One region of the Cronobacter muytjensii ATCC 51329 genome, then DNA from elsewhere that is predicted to be linked to it. Evidence: predicted binding sites of a transcription regulator. Region 1 holds the regulator's gene; the other holds the start of a gene.

The links. Region 1 encodes PurR, which represses purine synthesis genes. Its sites were predicted from a motif close to CANGCAAACGTTTGCNTG; they were not measured.
Region 2: the regulator PurR is predicted to act here: its motif matches at 4,591-4,608, upstream of purT (formate-dependent phosphoribosylglycinamide formyltransferase).

What each region holds. Positions count from the first base shown of each region.
Region 1 is NZ_CP012268.1:2,059,259-2,066,967, reverse strand. It holds gene AFK63_RS09590 (PTS sugar transporter subunit IIC) at 1-647, opposite strand, end outside; gene cfa (cyclopropane fatty acyl phospholipid synthase) at 842-1,990, opposite strand; gene punC (purine nucleoside transporter PunC) at 2,290-3,453, opposite strand; gene punR (DNA-binding transcriptional activator PunR) at 3,565-4,479, shown strand; gene purR (HTH-type transcriptional repressor PurR) at 4,498-5,523, opposite strand; gene cydH (cytochrome bd-I oxidase subunit CydH) at 5,816-5,905, shown strand; gene AFK63_RS09565 (MFS transporter) at 6,171-7,337, shown strand; gene AFK63_RS09560 (C40 family peptidase) at 7,401-7,709, opposite strand, start outside.
Region 2 is NZ_CP012268.1:1,437,561-1,445,269, forward strand. It holds gene zwf (glucose-6-phosphate dehydrogenase) at 1-583, shown strand, start outside; gene edd (phosphogluconate dehydratase) at 814-2,625, shown strand; gene AFK63_RS06680 (bifunctional 4-hydroxy-2-oxoglutarate aldolase/2-dehydro-3-deoxy-phosphogluconate aldolase) at 2,683-3,321, shown strand; gene purT (formate-dependent phosphoribosylglycinamide formyltransferase) at 3,373-4,551, opposite strand; gene AFK63_RS06690 (YebG family protein) at 4,685-5,035, shown strand; gene AFK63_RS21005 (hypothetical protein) at 5,179-5,397, opposite strand; gene yebF (protein YebF) at 5,420-5,767, shown strand; gene AFK63_RS06705 (tellurite resistance TerB family protein) at 5,883-6,566, shown strand; gene ptrB (oligopeptidase B) at 6,656-7,709, shown strand, end outside.

The DNA.
Region 1 (7,709 bases):
AGGTGCATAATCGCCTCCGGCAGGATCATGCCGGTGGTGGATTCAATCAGCAGGTTGAGCGGGTGAAGCGTAAAGACAATCACGACCACCGGGATCAAAATCTCAAATGAACGCGCGACGCCGGTCGGCACCTCTTTTGGCAGGCGAATAGTAATATTGTGACGTTTCAGAAAGGCATACATTTCGCTCGCGTAAATCGCCGTGATAAGCGCCGTAAAGATGCCCTGGCCGGAGAAATATTGCGTGGAGATAGCGCCGTCTTTATAGGGCGCGGCTACCAGCAGAAAGGCCATAAACGCCAGCAGGCCGGTCATGATCGGGTCAAGCTGATAGTGCTTGCCGAGGCTTGCGCCAATGCCAACGGAGATAAAAAACGTCATTACGCCCATGCTGAGGTTAAACGGCAACATCAGCTGTTCGCGGTATTTCAGCGAAAGATCGAGCCAGGCGCGGCAAAAGCCGTTCTGCGTATCCGGCGAGAAGGGCGGAAAGATAAACACCAGCAGAAACGAACCAATAATCATAAACGGCAGGGCGGCAAGAAAGCCGTCCCTGATGGCCACCACGTGACGCTGCGAACCCATGGCGCCCGCCAGCGGCGTAATTTTGTTTTCAATAACATGGACCATACTCTGGTACAGACTCATGAGGCATTTCCTTTCTCAGGCAGGGGGAATGGCGCTCAGTGTGAAACAAAATGGAAACCGGTTTCCATGCGTCTGTCACCTGATTGTCGCCGGGATCACTTTTATTGAAGGAAACGTCGTGAAAGCGTGAGAAATATCACAAAGCAGGCAAGAGAGAGTGGCAAAAAACCCCCGGCATGCGCCGGGGCGAGCGTTTAGCGGGCGACGCGCAGGCCGTTTTCCACGCCGCGGCTGAAGACGACCTGCCAGAGCTGGATATCGCGCGCGCGAAACGCGCCCGCGCAGGCGTTCAGGTAATAGGTGAACATCCGTTTAAACCGCTCTGAGTAGTTATCAGCGATGTCCGGCCAGGCGGTGAGAAAACGCGCGTACCAGGCCATCAGGGTTTTATCGTAATCCGCGCCGAAGTTATGCCAGTCCTCCATCACGAAGTGTGGCTCGCTGGCGGCGGCAATCTGCCGGGCTGAGGGCAGACAGCCGTTCGGAAAGATGTATTTATCAATCCACGGATCGACATTGTTATCGGTTTTGCGCGAGCCGATGGTGTGCAGCAGGAACAGCCCGTCAGGCTTCAGGTTACGGTCGGCGACATCGAAATAGGTGGCGTAGTTTTTCGGGCCGACATGCTCGAACATGCCCACCGAGACGATGCGGTCGAACTGAGCATTGAGATCGCGGTAATCCTGCAAAAGGATCGTCACGTCAAGGCCGTCACAGCGCGCCTGCGCCATCTTCTGTTGCTCGGCAGAGATAGTCACGCCGGTGACCGACACGCCATAATATCGCGCGGCGAACGCGGCGAGACCGCCCCAGCCGCAGCCGATATCCAGCAGCGTCATACCAGGCTTGAGTTCAAGCTTTTCGCAGATCAGCCGCAACTTCGCCTGCTGGGCGTCCTCCAGATTATCCGCCTCTTTCCAGTAACCGCAGGAGTATTGCATATACGGGTCGAGCATCCGGCTGAAGAGATCGTTGCCGAGATCGTAATGCTCTTTACCGACAATCCAGGCGCGCTTTTTCGATTGCAGGTTAAACAGACGGGCGCCGAGGATGCGCAGCGTATCTTTGAAATGGTGAGGGAGTTGGTCTTCGAGCCCCGCACGGAGCACCCTGGTGAAGAACAGATCGAGGCGTTCGCACTCCCACCATCCGTCCATATAGCTTTCGCCAAGGCCGAGAGAGCCTTCCTGTAAAACACGTTTAAAAAAATCCGGGTTTTTTACCTGAATATCGGAGGGAGCGGGGCCGTTAACGGTGATCCCGGCCCGGCTGAGCAGTTCAGCTGCAATGCGATACCAGTGGTTATCCGGTATGTTGACTTCTTCCAGACACGATGAACTCATAGCTTCTCCATCACTGATGTGACCAGAACCTTAAAACAGCGTAGTCGCAATTTTCGGTATGTGAGAAATATCACGGAAAGGTCCGCGAGCCTGATATCCGACGTAGAACAGAGGAAGGGAGATGCCCCTTGCCAGAATAGTCATTCCAGAAAAAACGGGAGCCAGCGGCTCCCGTTACTACATAATATTTATGGTATTTATCGTAGAGCCGCGAATCAGTATAGGCCTCGCATTACGATGATTCAACCATTGACAGTTAGCACGCTAATAACAAAAACGTCATATTATCGCCCGCCTGATTACCGCACGCTGACCTGACGCCCGCGAAGCCGCCAGCCAAGACCCGCCAGCAAGACTGTCGCCAGCATCACGCTGGTGGTGGAAAGCAGCGGTGTTGCGACCAGCCACGAAACCACCAGACTCGCCACAAAGCACAGCCCCAATTGCAAAGTATTCTGCAGCGCGGCGGCGCGTCCGGTCGCCTGCGGGAAGGGCAGCAGCGCGGCGGCCACGACAATAGGGTAAATCGCGCCGTTCGCCATCGCCATCAGGCAGAAGGGAATAAGCAGCGTCGTCAGCGTCACCGCATCGCTTAAGCCTACAAGCCAGGTGGCGATCACGCTTAGCGCATAGCCCACCAGCAGCCACGGCAGCAGCTTCTCGCCGTGCCATTTTTGCAGCGCGCTGCGACAGCCGTAGCCGCCGATAAGAAAGGCGATAGTCTGCGGTACATAGCTTAAGCCTATCACCGCCGGGCTGTAGCCCATCGCGTGCAGGATAAACGGCGAACCGGTCAGCCAGGCGAAAAAGCTGGCGGAGCAGGCGGCGTAGATCAGCACATTGCCGCTATAGGCGGGCGAGCGCAGCAGCATGGCGAAGCTCAGCGGCTCGCCGTCGTGGTTGCCTTGCGGCGCGCCTGCGGGCAGACGCAGCGCCGGGATCATCAGCAGCAGCGTAATGGCGAACAGTACCACGAAAATCGCCTGCCAGTCGAAATGGTTCAGGATCCAGCTGCCAAGCAGCGGCGCCAGTGCCGGGGAGAGCCCCACCAGCGGCATAATGGTGGCGAAAATACGCCGCGCCTGCTGGGCCGGGTAGCGGTCCGTCACCAACGCCTGCCAGCTTACCGCAGCCGCACAAACGCCGACTGCCTGAATAAAGCGCAGCGCCAGCAGCGCGCCTGCGCTCTCTACCCAGACGGTGCCAAGGCAGCCTGTCGCGAAAATCCCGAGCCCCGCCAGCAAGACCGGGCGACGGCCGAAACGGTCAGAGAGCGGCCCCCAGGCTAGCTGCGCGAGCGCAAAGCCCGCGAGGAACAGACTCAGGGAGGCGCTGATAGCGGACGGCGCTGTATGGAGATCCGCTTCAATTGCCGCGAACGCCGGCAGATACATATCGGTGGCGAGAAACCCGAGCACGCTCAGCCCGGCCAGCCAGCAAAGAAAGCCTTTTGTAGGTCGCATAATTTTTGCTCACTTCGTAATACGCGAAAGAGCCCGGAGTGTACGGAGTGCAAACCGGCTTGTGAAACGTTAATATTTGCCGTTTCCATTCAAAATTTTTGCAGGCAGAAAATGTGGTCTGAGTATTCACTCGAAGTGGTAGACGCGGTGGCGCGCAACGGCAGCTTCAGCGCGGCGGCGGCGGAACTCCATCGCGTGCCTTCTGCCGTCAGCTATACCGTGCGCCAGCTTGAAGAGTGGCTGGCGGTCTCTTTGTTTGAACGTCGCCATCGTGACGTGGTGCTGACGCCCGCTGGCGCCTGGTTTCTGCGGGAAGGGCGTTCTGTTATCAAAAAAATGATGATCACCCGTCAGCAGTGCCAGCAGATTGCTAACGGCTGGCGCGGGCAGCTCTCCATCGCGGTCGATAATATCGTGCGCCCCGAACGCACGCGTCGGCTGGTGCTTGATTTCTACCGCCACTTTTCCGATGTCGAATTGCTGGTGTCGCAGGAGGTGTTTAACGGCGTCTGGGACGCGCTGGCGGACGGACGCGTGGAAGTCGCCATCGGCGCCACCCAGGCGGTGCCGGTGGGCGGCGGGCGCTTCGCGTTTCGTGATATGGGCATGTTGAGCTGGCGCTGCGTGGTGGCGAGCCATCATCCGCTGGCGCAGCACGCGGGCGCGCTCAGCGATGACAGTCTGCGCGATTACCCGTCGCTGGTGCTGGAAGACACCTCGCGCTCGCTGCCCAAACGCATCACCTGGCTGCTTGATAACCAGCATCGCGTGGTGGTGCCGGACTGGCACTGCGCCGCCGACGCGCTGAGCGAGGGACTGTGTATCGGCATGGTGCCGACGCATTTCGCAAAACCCTGGCTGGACCGCGGCCAGTGGCGGGCGTTGACGCTGGAAAACCCGTTCCCGGACGCCGCCTGCTGCCTGACGTGGCGGCAAAGTGACGCCTCGCCCGCGCTGCGCTGGCTGCTGGATTACCTGGGGGACAGTGAAACGCTGAACAAGGAGTGGCTGCGGGAGCCAGACTGAGCGGGCTCCCGGCAGGGATTAACGGCGATAGTCGCGGAACGGACCGTCCGCCACCGAGCGGCGTTCGATAAGGCGCGGGTGCACCTCGATAGTCTGGGACTCTTCGCGTTTATTAATGATGCGATCAAGCAGCATATTAAACGCGGTCTGACCCAGCGTTTCCTTCGGTTGATGGATGGTGGTCAGCGCCGGGCTGAAAAAGCGGGCGTTGCGCACGTTATCGTAGCCGATGATGGAAATATCCTGCGGCACGCGCAGGCCCATCTCGTCGGCGGCGCAAATCGCGCCCATCGCCATGATATCGCCGCCGCAGAACACAGCGGTAGGACGCTGCGGCTGGGAGAGGATCTGCTGCATCGCGCGATAGCCCGATTCCGGCTCGAAATCGCCCTGCACAATCCAGTTTTCCGGCACTTTAATCATCGCTTCTTCCAGCGCCTTCATAAAGCCGGAGAAACGCCCGACGCCGGTATTACGCTCAAGCTGGCCGGGAATCACCCCGATATCGCGATGGCCGCGCTCAATGAGATAGCGCCCCGCGAGGTATCCGCCCTGGAAGGCGTTATCGATAACCGAGTCGGTGAAATCCGCTCTGGCTTCACCCCAGTCCATCACGACCATCGGGATATGACGGTACTCCTCGAGCGTGGCGAGCAGCGGCTCGGGGTATTCCGAGCACATCACCAGCAGGCCATCGACGCGCTTTTGCGCCATCATTGACAGATAAGCGCGCTGCTTTTCCAGATTGTTATGGGCGTTGCCGAGGATCAGCGTATAGCCTTTCGCGAAGCAGCTGTTCTCAACGGCTTCGATGATTTCCGCAAAATAGGGCGCTTCGCTGCTGGTGGAGAGCAGGCCGATGGATTTGGTGTGGTTCACCTTCAGGCTGCGCGCCACGGCGCTCGGCGAATAATGTAATTCTTTAATTGCCGCCCACACCGCGTTGCGCGTCTCTTCCGCCACAAAACGGGTTTTGTTAATTACATGTGAGACTGTTGTAGTAGAAACGTTTGCTCGCTTCGCGACGTCTTTAATTGTTGCCATTAATCATCACTCCAGACCCCTCGCTGAGCCCTGTAAAATCACGGGTTAATCGTTTGCCTGTACACACCCCTGTGTGCCACGAGGGGACGTGCGGCATGCCGGGAAACGCGACATTTATCGTGAGGAGGGGTCGATGGCCGGTACCGAATAAAGTAGCGACGAATTTTGGCTTATCTTTATCGAAAGGGGAAGAGGGAAAACGCATATCTGGTTAAATGTCGCAGGATTTTTCGGCGCGTTTATGCAAAAATGCGCTCTACCTGTTTTTTATGGGGTCTTTAAGGAGAAAACCATGAGTACCGATCTGAAATTTTCGCTGGTCACCACTTTTATTGTACTGGGTTTAATTGTGGCGGGCGCGTTTACCGCCATTCTGCATTAAGGGTGTCGCGGGGGAGCGCGCCTGTTCTCCCGTCTTCTTTTTACAATTCCTGCGTTTAACCCGTTTTCTTTCGTTACCGCCTTTCTTTTTCACCTTATTCCCTTATGATTCGCTGATAACACTATTTGCGAGTTCATTAACACCTTCGCAATAATATTTTGCTGTTTTTGTTACTTATCTTTTCGACCTGAAAATGCCATTCTTCCTGCATCCTGCTGTAACGCCGTGAATTCCCGGCGCTGTTGTACAATTTCTGGAGCAATTAATGAAAGTCAATTTCCCTTTACTGGCACTGGCCATTGGTGCTTTTGGCATTGGCACGACCGAGTTTTCCCCGATGGGGCTGCTGCCGGTGATCGCCCACGGCGTTAACGTCTCGATCCCCGCAGCCGGTATGCTGATTAGCGCCTACGCGGTTGGGGTCATGGTCGGCGCGCCGCTGATGACGCTACTGCTGTCGCATCGCGCCCGGCGCAGCGCCCTGATTTTCCTGATGGCGATTTTCACGGCAGGCAATGTGCTGTCGGCGCTGGCGCCGGATTACATGACGCTGATGGCCTCGCGTATTCTCACCAGCCTCAACCACGGCGCGTTCTTTGGGCTTGGCTCCGTGGTGGCCGCAAGCGTGGTGCCTAAGCATAAGCAGGCGAGCGCCGTCGCGACGATGTTTATGGGGCTTACCATCGCCAATATCGGCGGGGTGCCTGCGGCGACCTGGCTTGGCGAAACCATCGGCTGGCGCATGTCGTTCCTCGCCACGGCAGGGCTGGGTCTGATAGCGATGGCGAGCCTCTGGTTCTCACTGCCGAAAGGCGGCAGCGGCGAGCGCCCGGATGTGAAAAGCGAACTGGCGGTGCTGATGCGCCCGCAGGTGGTGAGCGCGTTGCTGACCACAGTGCTCGGCGCGGGCGCGATGTTCACGCTCTATACCTATATCGCCCCGGTGCTGCATCATATTACTGACGCCACTCCGGCGTTTGTTACCGCGATGCTGGTACTGATTGGCGTTGGTTTTTCCATTGGCAACTATCTCGGCGGCCGTCTGGCGGACCGCTCGGTAAGCGCCACGCTGAAGGGCTTTCTGCTGCTGCTTATCGTCATCATGGCGGCTATTCCGTGGCTTGCGAAAACCGAGATCGGCGCGGCGGTCAGCATGGTGGTGTGGGGCGCGGCGACGTTCGCAGTGGTGCCGCCGCTGCAGATGCGCGTGATGCGCGTCGCCAGCGAAGCGCCTGGCCTGTCGTCATCGGTGAATATCGGCGCGTTTAACCTCGGCAACGCGCTTGGCGCGGCGGCGGGCGGCGCGGTTATCCATGCGGGCTTCGGCTACAGCGTGGTGCCGGTCATGGGCGCGCTGATTGCCGCCCTCGGTCTGCTGCTGGTGGTGCTCTCAGGACGTCGCGAAACGCAAACGGCCTGTCGCGCGGAATAAAGCGTATAACGAAAAAAACGGAGAAGGGCGACCTTCTCCGTTTTTTTGATAGCGAGCGCCGATTTAACGGATCGTGCGCGGTGTCATGACCCGGCGCGCGCCGACATAGTGGCGCTGCCAGTAATCTTCGCTGAGCGAGGTTATCTGAATTTCCTGTCCGCTACGCGGCGACTGGATAAACTTGCCGTTGCCGACATAGACGCCGACGTGATCGGCGGTGCCGCGACCCTGGGTGCGGAAGAAAACCAGATCGCCACTTTCCAGCTCGCCACGATTTACCGGTGCGGCATCGCGCAGGTGATACATTTCATTGGCGGTGCGCGGAATGCGGAATTTCACCAAATCCTTATACGCATACCAGACCAGGCCGCT
Region 2 (7,709 bases), 620 kb from region 1:
GCCGGGCTATCTGGAAGAAGAGGGCGCGAACAAAACCAGCCATACCGAAACGTTTGTCGCTATCCGCGTGGATATCGACAACTGGCGCTGGGCGGGCGTGCCGTTCTACCTGCGCACTGGCAAACGTCTGCCGGCGAAGTGCTCTGAAGTCGTGGTCTATTTCAAAACCCCGGAACTCAACCTGTTTAAAGAGTCCTGGCAGGAGCTGCCGCAGAACAAGCTGACCATCCGCCTGCAGCCGGACGAGGGCGTGGATATCCAGGTGCTTAACAAAGTGCCGGGGTTGGATCACAAGCATAATCTGCAAACCACCAAGCTGGATCTGAGCTACTCCGAAACCTTCAACGAAAGCCATCTGGCGGACGCTTACGAGCGCCTGCTGCTGGAAACCATGCGCGGCATCCAGGCGCTGTTCGTGCGTCGTGATGAAGTGGAAGAGGCGTGGAAATGGGTCGACTCCATCACCGAAGCGTGGGCGGCGGACAACGATGCGCCGAAGCCGTATCAGGCGGGCACCTGGGGGCCTGTCGCGTCCGTGGCGATGATCACCCGCGATGGCCGTTCCTGGAGCGAATTCGAGTAATCCCCCGCGCCGGAGCGTTGTTACTTTACCGGTAACATGATCCGGAACACGAGTTGTGTAAAAAATTCCATTTTCAAGCCCCGTCTGGATTCACCAGCGGGGCTTTTTTCATTACACTGGCTGAAGCGATTTTGCTCCTGAGAGGCGCGGCTGGCGCGTGTACGTGAAAACCCTGCGGTGTTGCGCAACGCAAATCGGGCGGCCTCAGCAGATACCAGAGAGGAATTTTTATGCATCCTAAATTGTTACGGGTAACACAACGCATCTCCGAACGCTCCCGCGCCACGCGTGAAGCCTATCTGGCGCGCATTGAGCAGGCCAAAAGCCAGACCGTTCATCGCGCGAGCCTTGCCTGCGGTAACCTGGCCCACGGTTTCGCCGCCTGCCAGCCTGATGATAAAGCGGCGCTGAAAAGCATGCTGCGTAACAATATCGGCATTATCACCTCCTATAACGATATGCTCTCCGCGCACCAGCCTTACGAAAATTATCCTCAGCAGATCCGTGAGGCGCTGCACAGCGTCGGCGCCGTCGCGCAGGTCGCAGGCGGCGTACCGGCGATGTGCGACGGCGTCACCCAGGGCCAGGACGGTATGGAGCTGTCGCTGCTGAGCCGTGAAGTCATCGCCATGTCGGCGGCGGTGGGGCTTTCGCATAATATGTTCGACGGCGCGCTCTATCTCGGCGTATGCGACAAAATCGTGCCGGGGCTGGTGATGGCGGCGCTGTCGTTCGGGCATCTGCCCGCCGTATTTATTCCGTCCGGCCCCATGTCGAGCGGGCTGCCGAATAAAGAAAAAGTGCGCATCCGCCAGCTTTACGCTGAAGGCAAAGTGGATCGCACGGCGCTGCTGGAATCCGAGGCGGCCTCTTATCATGAACCGGGCACCTGTACCTTCTACGGCACCGCCAACACCAACCAGATGGTGATTGAATTTATGGGGATGCAGCTGCCGGGCTCCTCGTTTGTGCACCCGGACGCGCCGCTGCGCCGGGCGCTCACCGCCGCCGCCGCGCGTCAGGTAACGCGTCTTACCGGCAATGGCAACGCGTGGATGCCGCTTGGCAAACTGGTGGATGAAAAAGTGGTGGTGAACGGCATTGTGGCGCTGCTCGCGACCGGCGGTTCCACGAACCACACCATGCATCTGGTGGCGATGGCGCGCGCGGCGGGCATCATCATCAACTGGGACGACTTCTCGGAGCTCTCCGAGGCGGTGCCGCTGCTGGCGCGTCTTTACCCGAATGGCCCGGCGGATATCAACCACTTCCAGGCCGCAGGCGGCGTGCCGGTGCTGATGCGCGAGCTGCTGAAAGGCGGCCTGCTGCATGAGGATGTCAATACCGTGGCGGGCTTTGGGCTTGCGCGTTACACCCAGGAGCCGTGGCTCGACAACGGCGAACTCGCCTGGCGCGACGGGGCGCAAGCCTCGCTCGATAACGCCATTATCGCCACCATCGACAAGCCGTTTTCAGTGCATGGCGGCACCAAAGTGCTGAGCGGCAATCTGGGCCGTGCGGTCATGAAAACCTCCGCCGTACCAGCGGAAAACCAGGTGGTGGAAGCGCCTGCCGTGGTGTTCGAGAGCCAGCATGACGTTATGCCTGCCTTTGAAGCCGGGCTGCTGGATCGCGACTGTGTCGTGGTAGTAAGACATCAGGGGCCAAAAGCGAACGGTATGCCAGAATTACATAAACTTATGCCGCCGCTTGGTGTATTATTGGACCGCTGTTTCAAAATTGCATTGGTCACGGACGGTCGCCTTTCCGGCGCGTCGGGGAAAGTGCCTTCGGCCATCCATGTGACGCCTGAAGCTTACGACGGCGGCCTGCTCGCGAAAGTGCGCGACGGCGATATTATCCGCGTGAATGGCCAGACTGGCGAACTGACGCTGCTGGTGGATGACGCCGAGCTGGCGCGCCGCGAGCCGTACCACCCGGATCTCAGCGCCCAGCGCGTGGGAACGGGGCGCGAGCTGTTCGGCGCGCTGCGTGAAAAGCTGTCCGGGGCGGAGCAGGGCGCGACCTGCATCGATTTCTGACTATCAGGTGCGCAGGCGCGCACCTCACTTTTTAAAAATGGCGGGAGAGATCCACAGATGAAAAACTGGAAAACGAGTGCCGAGCAGATCCTGAAAAGCGGTCCGGTCGTGCCGGTGATTGTGATTAACAAGCTGGAGCATGCGGTCCCGATGGCGAAGGCGCTACTGGCAGGCGGCGTACGCGTACTGGAAGTGACCCTGCGCACCCCGTGCGCGATGGACGCTATCCGCGCTATCGCCAAAGACGTGCCGGAGGCCATCGTCGGCGCGGGCACCGTGCTCAACGCGCAGCAGTTGAAAGAAGTGACCGAAGCCGGCGCGCAGTTCGCCATCAGCCCTGGCCTTACCGAGCCGCTGCTGAAAGCCGCGACCGAAGGCGCTATCCCGCTGATCCCGGGCATCAGCACCGTGTCCGAGTTGATGCTGGGCATGGATTACGGCCTGAAAGAGTTCAAATTCTTCCCGGCGGAAGCGAACGGCGGCACCAAAGCGCTGCAGGCTATCGCAGGTCCGTTCTCCCAGGTGCGTTTCTGCCCGACCGGCGGCATCTCTCCGGCGAACTACCGCGACTACCTGGCGCTGAAAAGCGTGCTGTGCATCGGCGGCTCCTGGCTGGTGCCGGCGGACGCGATGGAAGCGGGCGACTGGGATCGCATCACGAAACTGGCTCGCGAAGCGGTGGAAGGCGCGCAGTAATATTGCGCCATGTGATACAAACGCGCCGCCTGAGAAGGCGGCGCGTTTTTTTTAGCCTTTAACCGCCACACTCGCGGCAGAAGCGTTGGCGCGCGCGACGGCGTCGTCAATCGTCTCGCCGGTAGCGAGCGCCACGCCGAGACGGCGAGTGCCATCAATTTCCGGCTTCCCGAACAGACGCAGCTGCAACCCCGCGCCGAGCGCGCCGGACAGCGCGCCAAATTTTACGTCGTCACTCTTGAGCGTCGGCAGGATCACCGCCGAGGCCGCGGGGCCATACTGGCGAATGCTGCCCACCGGCAGGCCGAGGAACGCGCGCACATGCAGCGCGAACTCGGAGAGATCCTGAGAGATTAGCGTCACCATGCCGGTATCGTGCGGGCGCGGCGACACTTCGCTGAACACCACCTCGTCGCCGCAGACAAACAGCTCCACGCCGAAAAGACCATAGCCGCCGAGCGCCTGCACCACCTTCTGCGCAATCTCTTGCGCGCGCGCCAGCGCCACATCACTCATCTGCTGCGGCTGCCAGGATTCGCGGTAGTCACCATCTTCCTGGCGATGGCCGATCGGCGCGCAGAAATGCACGCCGTCTGCGGCGCTAACGGTCAGCAGAGTGATTTCGAAATCGAATTTCACCACGCCTTCGACGATGACTTTGCCCGCGCCGGCGCGTCCGCCCTGCTGGGCGTACTGCCAGGCGGCATCCAGCGCATCGGCGCTGCGGATAACGCTCTGGCCTTTGCCGGAGGAGCTCATCACCGGTTTGACGATGCAGGGCAGGCCAATCTGCGAGACGGCCTCGCGAAACTGCGCCTCGTTGTCGGCGAAGCGATAGGCGGACGTCGGCAGCCCGAGCTCTTCCGCAGCGAGCCGACGAATGCCTTCACGGTTCATGGTCAGACGCGCGGCGCGCGCGGTCGGCACCACGCGCTGACCCTGCTCTTCAAGCTCGACGAGCGCGTCGGTGGCGATGGCTTCTATCTCCGGCACGATAAAATCCGGCATCTCCTGCGCCACCAGATTCTTCAGCGCCGCGCCGTCGAGCATATTAATAACGTGACTGCGGTGCGCCACCTGCATGGCAGGCGCATCGGCATAGCGGTCAACGGCGATCACTTCGATACCAAGACGCTGGCACTCAATCGCGACTTCTTTTCCCAGTTCCCCTGAACCGAGCAGCATCACGCGGGTTGCTGACGGGCGCAGAGCGGTTCCTAACATAGCCATAGCTGATTTCCTGCTGTGTGAAATTCTGGCGGCAGTATATACGAAAACGTTTGCTTTGCGCAGCGCGCGCCCGTTTGCTTTTCGTGCCTGACGGCGTTATACTGTATATAAATACAGTAACGGGAGTTGCATCATGGCGGTAGAAATTAAATACGTCGTAATCCGTGAGGGTGTGGAAAAAATGTCATTTGCCAGTAAAAAGGAAGCCGACGCCTGGGACAAAATGCTCGATTTAGCCGAAGCCCTGGAAGGCTGGCTGGAGCAGGCGCCTGTCGGTTTTGCGGAAGGTCAGGTTGAACAGCTGGCGCTGTGGATGGCGGAACAGAAAGACAACCTTAACACTATCGTGCGCACCGGGCGTCTGCCGCAGGAAACGAGCGAGCAAACCAACGACGCGGTACAGTCTCCTCAGGAAGACGCAGCTGAAGCTGACGAGGGCGCTGTCGCGCTGCACAGCGCGCGTAAACGCACCAAAGCGGCCTGATTCGCCCCTCCGCTGCGCCGCGGCCTGTCTCAGAGGTAGCGGTGCGGTTTTTGTACGTCGGGTCTTCGCGCCTGATGCTGCGCATTTGCTGAAGGCGGGGGCACGCTGAAAACAGGTATCGCTTAAAACAGGCGCACGGGTCATCATTCCTGCCTGTCGCCTGTCGCCTGTCGCCTGTCGCCTGTCGCCTGTCGCCTGTCGCCTGTCGCCTGTCGCCTGTCGCCTGTCGCCTGTCGCCTGTCGCCTGTCGCCTGTCGCCTGTCGCCTGTCGCCTGTCGCCCGCGCTCATAGCGCTTTTTTTTATCCCTTCCTTTTTTGTGGGCTGCTTGCGCTTCGCTGTTTTTGTACCAGACTTTTTTCATCACCCGTCTTCGGAGAAGCACGATGAAAAAAACAGCAGGAGCCCTGATTTCCTTAGCCTTACTCGCCGCCGTGAGCACGGCGCGCGCAGACGATCCGCGTCAGGTTCCATTCCCGAAATGCGAGGGCATGACGGCGGAAGGCATCGCCGCGAGCGTGAAGCGCGACTATCTGCAAAACCGCATTGTCAAATGGGCCGACGATCAGAAAACGCTGGGCCAGGCCGATCCGGTCGCCTGGATCAACAGCAAAGAGATAACCGGTAAAGATGACAAATGGTCAGTGCCGCTCACCGTGCGCGGGAAAAACACCGACATCCATTATCAGGTGAGGGTTGATTGTGCGGCAGGCCAGGCGCACTACCAGCACTGAGCCCCGGCGGCCCGCCATCTCGGGCCGCGTCTTTTCCCTTCCTTGCGGTTCCCGACACATCTTGACGTCCACTCGCTTACGCTTGGGTTATCACTAATCCGCGCAGAGGAACATTATGGGCAACTGGTTAACACAGCTTCAGTCAATGCTGGGGCAAAGCGGCGCAGGGTCATCATCCGGCGCGTCAGGGATTCAGGACGCGCTGCGCTCAAAGGGGTTAAATAAACTTCTCTCTCCCGGCGCGCTGGGCGGCCTGGCCGGGCTGCTGGTCGCGAGTAAATCATCGCGCAAGCTGCTGGCGAAATATGGCGGCGGCGCGCTGCTGGTCGGCGGCGGGGCGGTTGCCGGCACGGTACTGTGGAACAAGTACAAAGATAAAATCCGCGCGGCGCATCAGGATGAGCCGCAATATGGTCAGCAGCAGACGCCGATCGACAGACGCGCAGAGCGGTTAATTCTCGCGCTGGTATTCGCCGCCAAAAGCGACGGCCATATCGACGACAGCGAGCGCGCGGCGATTGAACGTCAGCTGCGCGACGCGGGCATTGAAGAACAGGGGCGTGTATTGGTGGAGCAGGCCATTAACCAGCCGCTCGACCCGATGCGTCTTGCCGCCGACGTGAAAAATGAAGAAGAAGCGCTGGAACTCTATTTCCTGAGCTGTGCGGCCATTGATATTGACCATTTTATGGAGCGCAGCTATTTGCAGGCGCTCGGCGACGCCCTGAAAATCCCGCAGGAGGTGCGCGAAGAGATCGAGCGTGACATCCAGCAGGAGAAAAAAGCGCTGCCGGGATAAGCAGATAATGCGATAAACAGGCATGTTTCGCTTGCAACGCGCGCGGGTTTTGCCACCCTTACAGTGTGTTAAACAAAAAGAACAGCGACATGCCACCGAAAGCGAAACCGATACCTTACGCCATGACCCGGCATGGCGACACCCGCATTGATAACTACTACTGGCTGCGTGACGACACGCGCTCGCAGCCGGAAGTGCTGGATTATCTGCACCAGGAAAATGACTACGGACGCCGCGTGATGTCCACCCAGAGCGCGCTGGAGGAACGGCTGCTCTCTGAAATGGTCAGCCGTATTCCCCCGCGCGACGTCTCTGCGCCCTATGTCAAAAATGGCTATCGTTACCGGCAGATCTATGAAACCGGCTGCGAATACGCCATCTATCAGCGCCAGTCGGTTATCCACAGCGAATGGGAAGAGTGGGACGTTCTGCTGGACGGCAATAAACGCGCCGCCCGTAGCGAATTCTACACGCTGGGCGGGATGGATATCGCGCCGGATAACCGTGTGATGGCGGTGGCGGAGGATTTTCTTTCCCGCCGCCAGTACGGGCTGCGCTTTCGCAATCTTGAAACCGGCCAGTGGTACCCGGAAGTGCTGGAGAACGTCTCGGCGAGTTTCGTCTGGGCGAACGACTCCCGCACGCTCTATTACGTGCGCAAACACCCGGTCACGCTGCTGCCGTATCAAATCTGGCGCCACACGCTCGATACTGCCGCCGACCAGGACGAACTGGTGTATGAAGAGAAAGACGAGACCTTCTACGTCAGCCTCTATAAGACCACCTCGCAAAATTTCATTCTGATTTTTCTCGGCAGCGCCACCACCACGGAGGTGCTGCTGGTCAACGCCGACCTGCCTGACGCGCCGCCGCTGAGTTTTCTGCCGCGCCGAAAGGATCACGAATACAGCGTCGATCACTTTCAGCATATGTTTTATATTCGCTCTAATCGCGCCGGGAAAAACTTCGGTTTGTACCGCAGCCGCGTGCGCGATGAGGCGCGCTGGGAAGAGATCATTGCGGCGCGCGAGCACATTATGCTGGAGGGGTTTACGCTCTTCGCCGACTGGCTGGTGGTGGAGGAGCGTCAGCGCGGCCTCACCAGCCTGCGGCAAATCAACCGCAAAACCCATGAGTCGCTCG